2 regions of the Actinoplanes sp. NPDC026670 genome follow, and region 1 is predicted to be linked to the other one. Evidence: predicted binding sites of a transcription regulator. Region 1 holds the regulator's gene; the other holds the start of a gene.
The links. The regulator HrcA, encoded in region 1, represses chaperone genes, less so after heat shock. The targets are predictions, from matches to a motif close to GGTTNGCACNCTCNNNNNGAGNGTGCNAACC.

Region 1 (7,627 bases):
ACGTGCGGATCGGTGAGCGGGCGCTGCGCGAGCTGTACCTGGCGCCGTTCGAGCGGGTCGCGGCGGCCGGCGGGTGGGGCGTGATGAGCGCGTACAACGGGGTCAACGGCGAGTCGATGGCCGCGAACGGCCGCATCCAGGACGAGATCCTGAAACGCGAGTGGGGCTTCGACGGGGTGGTCGTCTCCGACTGGCGGGCGGCCCGGGACACGGTGGCGTCGGCGCTCGGCGGCCTCGACATCGCCATGCCGGCGATGGACAACCCGTGGGGCCCGGCGCTGGTCGAGGCGGTCCGGTCCGGCGCCGTCGGTGCGGACGTGATCGACGAGAAGGTACGCCGTGTGCTGCTCCTCGCCGCGCGGACCGGCGCCCTGGCTGTCGAGCCGACGCCCGATCTGCCGCTCGACGAGGACGGCGACGACGTGGCGCACGACGTGGCCGTGGGCTCGTTCGTGCTGGCCCGCAACGTCGACTTCGCGCTCCCGCTGGAACCGGCCGAACTGACCCGGGTCGCGGTGATCGGCGCCCTGGCCACCGACGCCCGGGTGCTCGGCGGCGGCAGCGCCCAGGTCACCCCGCGGCACGTGATCTCCCCGCTCGACGGGCTCCGCAACGACCTGCCCGGGGTCGACGTCGCCTACGCGATCGGCGCCGACCCGCGGCCGTTCCTGCCGGCCGCGCAGGGTCCGGACTGGGCGCCGTTCCGGTTCGTGATCCACGATCAGGATGTCCCGGTCGAGACGGCCACGATCCGCTGGATCGGCGACCCGCCGGCCGGGCTGGACGTGGCCGGCATCACCACCCTGGAGTTGCACGCCGAGCTCACCCCCGAGACCGGCGGCGAGCACGTCCTGGCGGTCTCCGGGTTCGGCGCGTTCGAGCTGTTTGTCGGCGGGGAGAAGCTCTACGAGGGCTCGCTGCACCCGCCCGGCACCGGCCGCGCCGACCTGCTGCTGCACCCGAAGGAGCAGCGATTCGCGGTCACGCTGGAAGCTGGGACGCCGGTTCCGGTGCTGCTCCGGCAGACCTTCGTGCCCGGGGCCGCGCACTCGGTCTCGACCACGCTCGGTCACCGGGCGCCGGGCCCGGACGAGGAGGGGCTGATCGCCGAGGCGGTCGAGCTGGCCGCCCGGTCGGATGTCGCGGTGATCGTGGTCGGCACCACCGAGCAGGTCGAGTCGGAGGGCTTCGACCGCACCTCGCTGGCCCTCCCCGGCCGCCAGGACGAGCTGGTGTCCCGGGTCGCGGCGGCCAATCCGCGGACGATCGTCGTGGTCAACGCCGGTTCGCCGGTGCTGCTGCCGTGGTCCGGGGAGGTGGCGGCGGTGCTGCTCACCTGGTTCCCCGGGCAGGAGGCGGGCGCCGCGCTGGCCGACGTCCTGCTCGGGGTCGCCGAGCCCGGCGGCCGGCTGCCGACCACCTGGCCGCGCAGCGAGAAGGACTGCCCGGTGCTCGACGTCAAGCCGTCGGACGGCACGCTCGGTTACGACGAGGGGATCTTCATCGGCTACCGCGGATGGTTGCGGCAGGCGACCGAGCCACTGTTCGCTTTCGGTCACGGCCTGGGATACACCGATTGGTCGTACGACCACATGGCGCACTCCGGATCGGAGGTCCGGGTGACGGTCACCAACACCGGCTGGCGCGCCGGCCGTGAGGTCGTGCAGGTGTACCTGTCCCCCGGCGCCGACACCCTGGTCACCACCCCCGTCCCGGACAGCGGCTCGCCGGTGGAACGGCCGGAACGCTGGCTGGCCGGATTCGCGACGGCGGACGCCGAGCCCGGCGAGTCGGTCACCGTCACGATCCAGCTTCCCGAACGGGCCTTCCAGGTGTGGAACGACGGCTGGCAGACGGTCCCCGGCACCTACACGGTGATCGCCGCGCACGCCCTCGACGATCCGCGCCGGTCGGTCGAGATCGCCGTCTGACCGTGTCTCCGGGGCGGGCCGGCCGGTCCCGCCCCGGATAGGTTGACGGTCATGACGACGCGCGAACGTGGACAGGTCTTCGGCGAACTGGCCGAGGAGTACGACCGGATCCGCCCGAGCTACCCGGCCGGCCTGGTGACCGACGTCCTGGAGCTGGCCGGCCCCGGCCCGGTGCTGGAGGTGGGCGCCGGCACCGGCAAGGCGACCGCCCTGTTCGCCGCCCACGACATCGATCTGACCTGCCTGGAACCGGACCCCCGGATGGCCGCCGTGCTGCGCCGTGCCGTCCCCGGCGTGCCGGTGATCGAGTCCACGTTCGAGGGCTGGGCGCCGGATCGCGGTTACGGTCTGGTGATCAGCGCCCAGGCCTGGCACTGGGTCGACCGGGACCGCCGCAACACGCTGGCCTTCGAGGCGCTCGCCCCGGGCGGTCTGCTCGCCCCGTTCTGGAACGTCTTCCTGGTCCCGGACCGCGAGCTGCACACCGCCCTGGCCGAGGTGGACGCCCGGCACGGCCTGGACGGTGACCACTCCCCGCACTCACTGCACCCCCGCGACGTGCCGGACGTCCCCCGCCCGTTCGCCGAGGACTGGCCGGACCTGGCCGGCATCGAGAGCCTCTTCACCGACCTGCGGACCCTGCGCTACCGGGCCACCCGCTCATACACCCCCGCCGAGTACCGGGCCCACCTGCACTCGATCTCGCTGTACCGGATGCTCGACGAGTCCCGCCGGGAGACCGTCATCGACGACACCATCGCGGTGATCGAGGCCCACGGCGACCGGATCGACTTCGCCGTACACACGCTGGTAGCCCTGGCCCGCCGCCCAGCCTGAACCCGGCCGGCTGTCACCAGCGGCCCAGCCGGGTGGAGAGGACGGCGAGCGACGCGACGCCGGCGGTCGAGGTGCGCAGCACCTCGGACCCGAGGCGCACCGGCACCGCGCCGGCTTCGCGGAAGACCTCCAGCTCCGGGTCGCTGATGCCCCCCTCGGGGCCGACCACCAGCACCACCTCACCGGAGTCCGGCAGCTTCGCCGCGGTCAGCCGCTCGGTGGCCTCCTCGTGCAGCACGAACGCCGCGGCGGCCGCCGTCAGCCGGGCCGCGACCTGTTTCGTCGAGCAGTCCGGCTCACCGCCGACGACCGGAAGCCACGACCGTCGCGCCTGCTTGGCGGCCTCCCGCGCGGTCGCCGCCCACTTGTCGCGCGCCTTGAACCCGCGGTCGCCCCGCCACTGCGCCACCGACCGGGACGCCGCCCACGGCAGAATCTCGTCCACGCCGACCTCGGTCATCGCCTGCACGGCCAGCTCGCCCCGGTCGCCCTTGGCGACGCCCTGCACGACGACCAGGCGCGGGTCGGCGGCCGGCTCCGCGGCGACACTGAGGATCGTCAGGTCGACGCTGCCCCGGCCGACGCCGGTGACCTCGGCGCGGGCGGTGCCGCCGCGTCCGTCGGCGAGGATCAGGGACTCACCGGCGCGCAGCCGCTGCACGGTGGCGGCATGGTGCCCTTCCGGCCCGTCCAGGGTGAACGACGATCCGGCGGGCAGGCTCTCGACCAGGAACAGCGGCGCGGACATGCCCGAACGCTACCGAACGCCGTCCGGCCGGCGGCTGCGGGGAGATGCCGGCTTCGACGCCGTTTCAGCGCCGCATCAGCGCCCGGTGACAGCGTAGGCGCGACCCGCGGCCGAGAGATGAGCCGCGAAGCCTTCGTCACGAAAGGGCGCCATGAGGACCACCCTGCTCAAGAGAATCGGCGTGCTCAGCGCCGTGCTGGCGTTCGCCGGTTCGATGCTGTTCGCCAGTCCCGCCGCCGCGGCGATCACCACGATCTTCGATCTGAACGGCGCCTACTACTACTCCGACACGGTCAAACCGGTGATCACCCGGACCGGTGACCTGCTCAGCATCGACATGTCATCGCAGGGACGACCGCCGGCGCAGGGAACCGTCATCGACGCCGACACCATCATGGTCACCTTCGCGAACCCGGCCGAGACGGTGTACGGCCAGTTGTACCGGCCCGGCAAGATCATCTGGTCGAACGGATCCAGCTGGGTGAAGATGACGGCGGTGCCGAACGTGCGGTGGATCACCCCGGAGGAGGCCACCACCGTGCTGGTCCGTGCGGGTTTCACTCGCGGCACGGTGACCACGTTCCCCGACCTCAGCTGCGACTTCATCGGCCTCGTCGGATTCCAGAATCCGCGCGCCGGGACGCTGGCGGCCCCGGGCAGCCGTGTGAACCTCACGATCGGGGCGGTTCCGCCGCAGCAGCCCTGCCCCTGATCCGGGCACGGAAGACGCCGGGTGCGCAAGGGGGCACACCCGGCGTTTCGGCCGTCAGTGGCCGTTGAACGCGTCCCGCATCCGGCTGAAGAAGCCACCCTGCTTGCTCAGCTCGGCGACGTCCTCCCCGCGGGTCTTGGCGAAGTCGCGGAGCATCCGCTCCTGGTCGGCGGTGAGCTTGGTCGGCGTCTTGACGTCGAGGTGCACGAACAACTCGCCACGGCCCTGACCACGCAGGTGCGGCACGCCCTTGCCGCGGATACGCAACGTGCTGGCCGGCTGGGTGCCCGGCTTGACCTCGATGTTCTCCTCGCCGTCGAGGGTCTTGATGGTCATCCGGGTGCCGAGGGCGGCCGCCGTCATCGGCAGGGTGACCCGGCAGTGCAGGTCGTCGCCCTTGCGGGAGTAGACGTCGTGCGGCCGCTCGTGGATCTCCACATACAGGTCGCCGGCGGTGCCGCCGCCGGGGCCGACCTCGCCCTGCTGGGCCAGCCGGATCCGCATGCCGTCCTCGACGCCCGCCGGGATCTTGACGGTGAGCGAGCGGCGTGTCCTTATCCGGCCGTCGCCCGCGCAGGTCGGGCAGGGGCTGGGGATGACCGTGCCGTGGCCCTGGCAGTTCTGGCAGGGGCGGGACGAGACGACCTGGCCGAGGAAGGTGCGCTGCACCGACTGGACCTCGCCGCGGCCGGAGCAGACCTCGCACGTCGACAGGTGGGTGCCGGGCGCGGTGCCGGCGCCGGAGCACTGGGTGCAGAGGACCGCGGTGTCGACGGTGATCGGGGCTTCCACGCCGAAGGCGGTCTCGACCAGGTCGAGCTCGAGCCGGAGGATCGCGTCGGCGCCGGGCCGGGTGCGCGGGCGCGGGCCACGGGAGCCACCACCGGCGGCCGTGCCGAAGAACGCGTCCATGATGTCCTGGAAACCGACGAACGGGCCGGCGCCACCGGCTCCGCCGGGCATGCCTCCACCCGGCGCCAGCGGGTCGCCACCGAGGTCGACGATCTGCCGCTTCTGGTCGTCGGAGAGAACCTCGTACGCCGCGTTGATCTCTTTGAACTTGTCGTGCGCCTCCGGATCCGGATTGACGTCCGGGTGGTACTGCCGTGCCAGTTTGCGGTAGGCGCGCTTGATCTCGTCGTCGGTTGCCTCCCGGCTCACACCGAGAATTCCGTAATAGTCCTTGGCCACGGGGTTTGGAGTCCTCAATGTCTGCGCGAATCCGTCAATTCTGTGCCAACAGGTCGCCAACGTAGCGTGCCACTGCACGAACGGTAGCGATAGTGCCGGGGTAGTCCATCCGGGTGGGCCCCAGCACGCCGAGCCCACCAACGATCGTGGTACCCGGTCCGTAACCACTGCTCACCACGGACGCCGACCGGAGGTTGTCGATCTGGTTCTCGTCGCCGATCAGGACCCGGGTGGTCCGGGGCTCCAGATCGCCGATGAGCTTCAGAAGGATCACCTCCTCCTCGAGAGCCTCGAGGACGGGCCGCAGCGTGCCCTGGAAGTCCAGCACACCCCCGCGTGTCAAGTTGGCCGTACCCGCGAGCGCGAGGCGCTCCTCACTCCGCTCGACCAGAGTCTCCAGCAGGATCGACGCCAGGCACGTCATCGACGCGCGGCGCTCGATGGCGCACTCCTCGACGAGTTTCTGCACCAGGGGCGGGGTGTCGGCGAGCCGCTGCCCGGCCAGTTTCTCGTTTACCCGGAGCCGCAGCTCCCACACCTCGCCGTCGGCGAGCGGGCCGGGCATCTCCACGAGCCGCTGCTCGACCCGGCCGGTGTCGGTGATCATCACCAGCATCAGGCGGGTGGTGGAGATCGGCACCAGCTCCAGGTGGCGGACCGCGGAGCGGGACAGGCTGGGATACTGCACGACGGCGACCTGGCGGGTGAGCTGGGCCAGGAGCCGGACGGTGCGGTGCACCACGTCGTCGAGGTCGACGGCGCCGACCATGAACCGCTCGATGGCGCGGCGCTCGGCCGGGCTGAGCGGCTTGATCTTGGTGAGCCGGTCGACGAAGAGCCGGTAACCGGCGTCGGTGGGCACCCGGCCGGCACTGGTGTGCGGCTGCCGGATGTAACCCTCCTCCTCCAGCACGGCCATGTCGTTGCGGACGGTGGCCGGGGAGACGCCGAGCTTGTGCCGGTCGACCAGTGCCTTGCTGCCCACCGGCTCCTGAGTCTCGACGTAGTCCTCGACGATCGCCCGGAGCACCTCGAGCTTGCGGTCATCAAGACTCATATGACCCCTCCCCCTGTTGGCACTCCCGCTAATAGAGTGCCAGTCTACGTCGCGGGCGGTCACAACGCGATGATCGAAAGTACGTACCGGGCTCGGATTTCGGGGCCGGACGGGTCAGAACGGTCTTTACAGCACGTCGCGGACGACCGCGTCGGCCAGCAGCCGGCCCCGCAGGGTGAGCGCGAGCCTCCCCTGTTCGTAGGCGCCCGGGTCGAGCAGGCCGTCGGCCAGGGCCTGCGCGGCGCCGGCGGCGTCGACCCGGTCGAGCGGGATGCCCTCGCGCAGCCGCACCCGGAGCATCACGTCCTCCATGTGCCGGTCGGCGTCGGTCAGCAGCTCCCGCGCGTGTCCCGGCGAAACCCCCTCGGCCAGGCGTTTCGCGTACGCCGACGGGTGTTTGACGTTCCACCAGCGCACCCCGCCGACGTGGCTGTGCGCGCCCGGCCCCAGACCCCACCAGTCGGCGCCGGTCCAGTAGAGCAGGTTGTGCCGGCACTCCCCGCCGGTCCGGGCCCAGTTGGACACCTCGTACCACTGGAATCCGGCCGCGCTCAGCGCCGCCTCGGCGGCCAGGTAGCGGTCGGCCGCCACATCGTCCGACGGGTACGGCAGCTCGCCCCGCCGCATCCGCCCGGCCATCCGGGTGCCGTCCTCGACGATCAGCGCGTAGGCGCTCACATGATCCACACCGGCGTCGACGACGGTCTGGAGGGAACGCGCGAAGTCGTCCGGGCTCTCTCCCGGCGTCCCGTAGATCAGATCCAGGTTGACGTGCTCGAAGCCGGCCTCGCGGGCCTCGATCGCGGCCTGCGGGGCGCGCCCGGCGGTGTGTCTGCGGTCGAGCACCCGCAGCACGTTCGTGGCCGCGGACTGCATGCCGAGCGAGATCCGGGTGAAACCGGCCCCACGCAGCTGCCGCAGATAGGCCGGGTCCACCGACTCCGGGTTGGCCTCGGTGGTCACCTCGGCGCCGGGGGCCAGCCCCCAGGTCCGGTCGATGCCCTCCAGGATCCGGCCCAGGTCACCGGCGCTGAGCAGGGTGGGAGTGCCGCCGCCGACGAAGACCGTGCCGACCGGGCCGGGCTCGATCACCCGGGCCGCGAGGGCCAGCTCGGCCAGGACGGTCTCCGCGTACTCGTCGCGGCTCGCCC
Region 2 (7,627 bases), on a different contig from region 1:
TGCCGGGCTCACTGAGAATCGAGGGGGTGCCGGCCACCGACCCGGCCGACGGTGACGCTTCCGAGGTGGCCGGTGGCGCCGCGGTGTTCCGGCTGGGCAGCATCCCCTATCTCGGCTCGACCTGGGTGACGTTCCGGGTCCGGGTCGCCCTGACCGTGCCGCCCGCGCACGCGATCACCAACCAGGTCAACGCGAGCTACACCGGGCGGACCACGAGTGTCAGCGTCACCTCGTCGGGCGGGACGGTGGCCAGCACCGTGCTCCAGCCGGACGCCGATCTGGCCGCCGGGCTCACCGTCAGCCCGGACCGGGTGCAGCGGCCGGCCACGCCACAGCCGGTGGCGTACACCGCGACCGTCACCAACGCCGGCCCGGATCTGGAGCCGGCCGCCCGCGCCACGTTCACCCTGCCGGCCGGGGTCACCGTGGGCGTCCTTCCGGCCGGGTGCACACCCGCCGGTCAGATCGTCACCTGCCTGCTCGGGCCGTTGCTGGCCGGGCATCAGGCGACCGTCACCGTGCCCGCCGAGGTGGACTCGACCGCCGCCGCGTCCGCGGACGCCGGCCTGGACGTCTCCGGGGACGGCCGGGACACCGGCGCCGGCGACGACTCCGCCTCGGCGACGCTGCGGGTCAACACACCGCCGGCCGCCTCCGCCACCACCGTCTCCACCACGCACAACACCCCGGTCATCATCGACGTGCCGGCCCTGGTCAGCGACCCGGACGACGCGACCCTGACGATCACCCTGGCCGGGCTCCCGGCGCACGGCACGGCGGTCGCCGGGTCGAACGGGCGGATCACCTACCTGCCGGCGGTCGGCTGGACCGGGGCGGACACCCTCGTCTACCAGGTCGCCGACGGTTCGGGCGGATTCCGTACCGCCACGATCACGGTGACCACCGCCAACGTGGCACCGGTCGCCGCCGACGACGAGATCAGCACCGGGTCCGGGCATTCCGTGGTGATCGACGTGCTGGACAACGACACCGACGTGAACGTCCCGGAATCACTCACCGTCATCAGCTTCACCCCGCCCGCGCTGTCCGAGGGCTCGGTCATCCGGTCCGGGAACTCGTTCACCTTCACCCCGGCGTTCGGGTTCGCGAGCCGGGCGCACTTCACCTACACGATCGAGGACAGTCACGGCGATCAGGATGTGGCGGACGTCTGGGTGGACGTGGCGAACGCCGCGCCCACCGCGGCCGACGACCTGGCGTCCACCGATCATCAGACGGACGTGCTGGTCGACGTGCTCGGCAACGACTCCGACTCGGACGGCGACGCGATCACCCTGGACACGGTCGGCACACCCGCGGTCGGCACCGCACTGATCGACAACGGACGGATCCGCTACCAGCCGCCGTTCGGGTTCCGGGGCGACGTGACCTTCCTCTACACGATCAGGGACATCAACAACGCCCCCGGAACCGCCAACATCACGGTCACCGTGCGCAATGCTCCGCCGCGCGCCGCCCCCTGGACCGTCAACACCGGCACCGGCCAGCACATCGACGTCACGGTGCTCGGCCCCGGCCTGGCCGACGACGACAATCCGGGCGATTCGCTCTGGATCGCCGGGACCACCCTCCCGGCGCACGGCACCGCGGTGGTCCAGGCAGGCGGCATCATCCGCTACACCCCTGATCAAACCTTCTGGGGTACGGACCAGCTCGACTACACGATCGACGACGGGCACGGCGGGACCGTCACCGAGCGGATCACGGTGAACGTGGCGAACGGGCTGCCGGTGGCGCGCGCCGACGCGGTCACCGTCCCGGCCGGGGCGCCGAAGGTGATCGACGTGCTGGCCAACGACGACGACGATCCGAACGGCGAGACCCTGACCGTCACGGTGACGGCCGGGCCCGCCCACGGGACCGCGGTCCCCGGTCCGGGCCGGACGATCACGTACACCCCGTCAGGCGGCTACCTCGGCGCGGACCAGTTCGACTACCGGCTCAGCGACGGGACCGGCACGACCACCGCCACCGTGACGATAGGAGTGGTCAACGCCGCACCACAGGCCCGCGCCGACACCGCCACCACCGACACGAACACCGAGGTCACCGTCGATGTGCTCGCCAACGACGACGACCCGAACGGCGACCCGCTCAGCCTGGTCGCGGCGACCTCGCCCGGATTCGGCACGATCCAGCAGGCCGGCGGGGTCCTCACCTACCGCCCGGCGACCGGGTTCCAGGGCCTCGACACGGTCTCGTACACCATCGAGGACCCGGTCCACGCCACCTCGACGGCCGTGCTCACCGTGCTGGTCCGCAACGCTCCGCCGGTCGCCCTGAACGACGCCTACTCCGTCGCCGGGTCCACGGTCGTGATCTTCGACGTGCTGGCCAACGACCACGATCCGAACACCGGGCAGACCCTCACGCTGACCGAGGTCCGGGCGGCCGCCAACGGCACCGCCTGGCTCGACACCGACCAGGCGATCACGTACGTCTCCCGGGCCGGCGTCACCTCGGACTCCTTCACCTACGTGGTCAGTGACGACCTGGGGCGCGTCGCCACCGCCTCGGTGACCGTCCAGCTCCTACCGCCGGCGCCGTCCGCGTCGGCCTCGCCGTCCGTCTCCCCGCCGGCACCTGCGTCCCCGTCAGCATCCCCGTCGGCTTCCACGTCCCCGTCGGCTTCCACATCCCCGTCAGCATCCGTGTCGCCGTCAGCATCCGTGTCGCCGTCGGTTTCCGTGTCGCCGTCCCCATCTGCGTCCCCACCCGCTTCGCCGTCGCCGTCTGCTTCGCCGTCGCCGTCCGGCCCGCCGGTCACCGTGCCTCCGACCAGGCCGCCGGCATCGCCGTCACCGACCGGCCGGGTGCCGAACCGGCCTCCGCTGGTGACCGGCGACCTGACCGCCGTCACGTCCGGCGAGCAGGTCACCCTGTGGCCGGCCGGGAACGACACGGACCCCGACGGTGACCGCCTGACCCTGGTGGCCGTCGGGCAGCCGGCCCACGGAACGGCCCGGATCGGCGGTGCCGCCGCGGCCACGGCCGGGAACACGGGCACGGTGCGGTACATCCCGGACGCCGGGTTCGCCGGGATCGACAGGTTCACCTACACGGTCACCGACTGGCGGGGCGGCACCGCCACCGGCACGATCACCGTCCGGGTCACCGCCGCCACCCCGGAACCGACGCCACCCGACGTGCCGGTGACCGGCCCGGACAGTGCCTCCGTGGCCCGAGTGGGCGCTCTGGCCGTACTCTCCGGGGTCCTGCTGCGGTGGCTGACGGCCCTCGAACCGGGACGGCACCGCCGACGGTGACGGAAGACAGAGCCGATGACGGACGGAAAGCAGAACGGGCGGCCCGCCGAAGCGGACCGCCCGTTCTAAGACTGGACTCAGAAGTCCATGTCACCGCCGCCCGGGGCACCGGCCGGAGCCGGGGACTTCTCGGGCTTGTCGGCCACGACGGCCTCGGTGGTGAGGAACAGCGCGGCGATCGACGCGGCGTTCTGCAGCGCCGAGCGGGTGACCTTGGCCGGGTCGATGATGCCCGCGGCCAGCAGGTCGACGTACTCGCCGTTCGCGGCGTTCAGGCCCCAACCCGCTTCGAGGTTGCGCACCTTCTCGACCACGACGCCGCCCTCGAGGCCGGCGTTGACGGCGATCTGACGCAGCGGGGCGTCGAGCGCGACCTTGACGATGTTGGCACCGGTGGCCTCGTCGCCGGACAGGTCGAGCTTCTCGAACGCGAACTTGCCGGCCTGGACCAGCGCCACGCCACCACCGGGGACGATGCCCTCCTCGACGGCCGCCTTCGCGTTGCGAACGGCGTCCTCGATGCGGTGCTTGCGCTCCTTGAGCTCGACCTCGGTGGCCGCGCCGACCTTGATCACCGCAACGCCGCCGGCCAGCTTGGCCAGGCGCTCCTGCAGCTTCTCACGGTCGTAGTCGGAGTCCGAGCGCTCGATCTCGGCGCGGATCTGGTTGACCCGGCCCTGGATCTGGTCGGCGTTGCCGGCACCGTCGACGATGGTGGTCTCGTCCTTGGTGATGACGATCTTGCGGGCCTGGCCCAGCAGGGACAGGTCAGCGGCGTCCAGCTTGAGGCCGACCTCTTCGCTGATGACGGCGCCACCGGTGAGGATGGCGATGTCCTCCAGCATGGCCTTGCGGCGGTCACCGAAGCCGGGGGCCTTGACGGCGACCGACTTGAAGGTGCCACGGACCTTGTTGACGACCAGGGTGGCCAGGGCCTCGCCCTCGACGTCCTCGGCGATGATCACGAGGGGCTTGCCGCCCTGCATGACCTTCTCCAGGATCGGGAGCAGGTCCTTGACCGCGGAGATCTTGCTGTTCGCGATCAGGATGTAGGGGTCGTCGAAGACGGCCTCCATGCGCTCGGCGTCGGTCATGAAGTACGCCGAGATGAAGCCCTTGTCGAAGCGCATACCCTCGGTGAGCTCGAGCTCGAGGCCGAAGGTGTTGCTCTCCTCGACGGTGATGACGCCTTCCTTGCCGACCTTGTCCATGGCCTCGGCGACCTTCTCGCCGACCGTGGTGTCAGCGGCCGAGATGGAGGCGGTGGAGGCGATCTGCTCCTTGGTCTCCACGTCCTTCGCGAGCTTGCTCAGCTCCTCGGAGACGCTGGCCACGGCGGCCTCGATGCCCCGCTTGAGGGCCATCGGGTTGGCGCCGGCGGCCACGTTGCGCAGGCCCTCACGGACCAGTGCCTGGGCGAGGACGGTCGCGGTCGTCGTGCCGTCACCGGCGACGTCGTCGGTCTTCTTGGCGACCTCCTTGACCAGCTCGGCGCCGATCTTCTCGAAGGTGTCCTCGAGCTCGATCTCCTTGGCGATGGATACACCATCGTTGGTGATCGTGGGGGCGCCCCACTTCTTCTCGAGCACGACGTTGCGACCCTTGGGGCCGAGCGTCACCTTGACGGCGTCGGCGAGCTGGTTCATGCCACGCTCGAGGCCCCGACGAGCCTCCTCGTCGAATGCGATGATCTTGGCCATACGGCGTTGTCCTCCCGGACATCCGCGGCGCCGGGCCTCGTCGGCCCCGCTCTCCGCACGTTGAGGAAGTCTGCGGACGCCACCACCTGGCGAAGGTGACGTCCTCAGGCCGAGCCGGATAGCCCGCGACGACCGGCTCCGTGCCCCGATGCCGATGGCAGCATCGCGACCGGAACCCCACCGTCCCGACCTGCTGGCACTCAGCATGCGCGAGTGCCAATCACTTGTTTAGCACTCTCCGATGGCGAGTGCAAGAAACCCCATCTTCCCGCGAAACACCCGCCGGTGGCCGCGATTCGGCTAAGGATCTTGACGGCCCAGGTCAGAGGGGGTGGCGACCCATGCCGGGGCGGCCGAGGGTGACGTGACGAGCACCGCAATCGCCCAACCGACCAGAAGGACCGCGTCCACCGCCGGCCACCCCAGCGGCAGCGCGTCGATCACGGGGACCGGGGTCCACAACTCCACGGCGTTCAGTACCGCCACGGCCACTGAGGCCACCACCAGACCCCACAGGTTGCTGCGGCCGGACACCGGCGGGAACAGGACGATGCCCAGCAGACCGTGGGCGAGCAGCGTCAGCGCATGGATCACCGGCGACAGCACCTCCAGGGGCAGACCGGCCTCCAGAAGTGTGCTGAACGGAAGAGCCGTGAACAGGAGGCTCTGCGCGAACACCAGACCGATCGACGCCACCAGAAAGCCCAGTGCCCGGCCTACGGTCACCCGGCGGCCCGCCAGCGCGGCGACGATCGTCAGCGACACGACCTCGGGAAGGGCGTCGATGGTCACCCCTGCGGCCCAGAAGGCCGGCCCGAAGTCGTAGTCAGGCGACGTCATCAAGGCGTTCACGGTCAACGGATAGGCGACCGTGACCACGAAGGTGATCAGCACCGCCGCGGCGACCCCCCACGGGCGGGTACGCACGAGCCGGAGACCGGAGACCGGCTCGGGGGCCGGGGGCTCCTCCGCGTACGGCCGCGGGAACTCATCGCTCATCGTCGAATCATGACCCATCCGGGCCACTCGACTTAGCGACAACCCGGTTGCCGACCAGGCATCCCAGCGGTAGGGATGGACCCATGGAGAACTGGGACGTACGGCGGGTGACCCCGGACGACGCCGGGCGGATGCGGGCGCTTCGCCTGGAGATGCTGGCCGACAGTCCACTGGCGTTCCTGGAGACCCTGGCCCAGGCCGCGGCACGACCGCACGAGAACTACCGGCAGCGGATCGCGCAGTCGTCGGAGGGACCGGACACGGCCCAGTTCATCGTCGACCCGGGCGGGCCGCTGGTCGGGCACGCCGGCGGGACCACGGTGCCCGGCGAGCCGGGTTGCACGGTCATCTTCGCGGTCTACCTGACTCCGGCCGCCCGGGGCGGCAAGATGCTCGGCCAGCTCGTCGAGGCGGTCGCCGACTGGTCCGCGGCGGCCGGGCGGGACGAGCTGCTGCTCGAGGTGGTCTGCGGCAACGACCGGGCCGTCCGGGCGTACGAGAAGCTGGGCTTCACCGACACCGGGGTCCGGCTGCCGCACCCGACCGTGCGGGTCCTCACCGAGTTGCAGATGCGCCGGCGGGTCTGAGATGGCCGGGCGCGGGTGGCACGTGACGCGGACGACGCTGACCGCGGTGAACGGGACGACCCTCGTCGGGCTGCTGGTGGCCCTCGGCACCGGCACGAAGGTCCGGCGAGGACGCCACGGGGTGCTGATCGCGGAGAACTTCCGGTTCCGGATGCCGGCCGGCTCCTGCTTCACGGTCGGCTCGGTGATCATCACGAACCGCTCCGCCGAGTGGCTGCTCGCCGACGAACGGCTCCGGCTGTTCACCCACGAATCACGGCACGCGAGCCAGTACGCGTTCTTCGGCCCGCTGTTCTGGCCCGCCTACTGGCTCGCGTGTGGCTGGTCGATCGCACTGACCCCGTCCTACGGGGTGCGCAACTGGTTCGAGAAGAACGCGGGCCTGGCCGACGGGCATTACCCGCTCGAACTGCCGCTGCGCCCCTGGGTCCTGCGGGTGCTCCGCAAGGAAGTTGGTCGGGAGGACGGACGCACAGCACCTCCGGGCACGTAGCCGTTTGGGTCAGCGCTGGATCGTTGGGACCCTCTGGAGATTGTCGCCAAGCTCTGGTGAGGGGCCTCGTACGGCGTCGCGTCCTCCCGCAGAGAGCATCCTGCCCATCCGGAGATCGGAGTGCAAGTCCTCGGAGGAGGTAATTCTGACAACCGGCTGATCGTCGGTGACAGTCAGTGAGAGTTGGTCACGAATTGGTGACCTTCGCCCGTCCGCTCGGACGACCCGTAACGGGGTCAGCCGAGCAGGCCGGCCTCCCGGGCGCCGCGCAGCGACGGCTTGATCGTGTGGGTCGGTCCAACCTGGCCGGCCACCGCGTCGAGCGTCTTCAGGCCCTCGCCGGTGTTGTAGACGACGGTCTCCTTGGCAGGGTCGAGCTTGCCACTGGCCACCAGCTTCTTGAGCACCGCGACGGTGGTGCCGCCGGCGGTCTCGGCGAAGATGCCTGTCGTCTCGGCGAGCAGCCGGATGCCGGCCCGGATCTCGTCGTCGTTCGCGTAGTCCATCCAGCCGCCGGTGCGCTTCACGGCCTCGATCGCGTACGGCCCGGCGGCCGGGTCA

Region 2: the regulator HrcA is predicted to act here: its motif matches at 5,179-5,209, upstream of groL (chaperonin GroEL).

What each region holds. Positions count from the first base shown of each region.
Region 1 covers NZ_JBEZXU010000045.1:50,853-58,479, reverse strand. Annotated here, with positions in the region: gene AB0E94_RS34840 (glycoside hydrolase family 3 C-terminal domain-containing protein) at 1-1,931, shown strand, start outside; gene AB0E94_RS34835 (class I SAM-dependent methyltransferase) at 1,983-2,768, shown strand; gene AB0E94_RS34830 (16S rRNA (uracil(1498)-N(3))-methyltransferase) at 2,782-3,516, opposite strand; gene AB0E94_RS34825 (PASTA domain-containing protein) at 3,668-4,228, shown strand; gene dnaJ (molecular chaperone DnaJ) at 4,283-5,419, opposite strand; gene hrcA (heat-inducible transcriptional repressor HrcA) at 5,454-6,476, opposite strand; gene hemW (radical SAM family heme chaperone HemW) at 6,603-7,627, opposite strand, start outside.
Region 2 covers NZ_JBEZXU010000031.1:75,719-83,345, forward strand. Annotated here, with positions in the region: gene AB0E94_RS28225 (Ig-like domain-containing protein) at 1-3,287, shown strand, start outside; gene groL (chaperonin GroEL) at 3,365-4,987, opposite strand; gene AB0E94_RS28235 (hypothetical protein) at 5,288-5,986, opposite strand; gene AB0E94_RS28240 (GNAT family N-acetyltransferase) at 6,070-6,573, shown strand; gene AB0E94_RS28245 (hypothetical protein) at 6,596-7,066, shown strand; gene thrC (threonine synthase) at 7,303-7,627, opposite strand, start outside.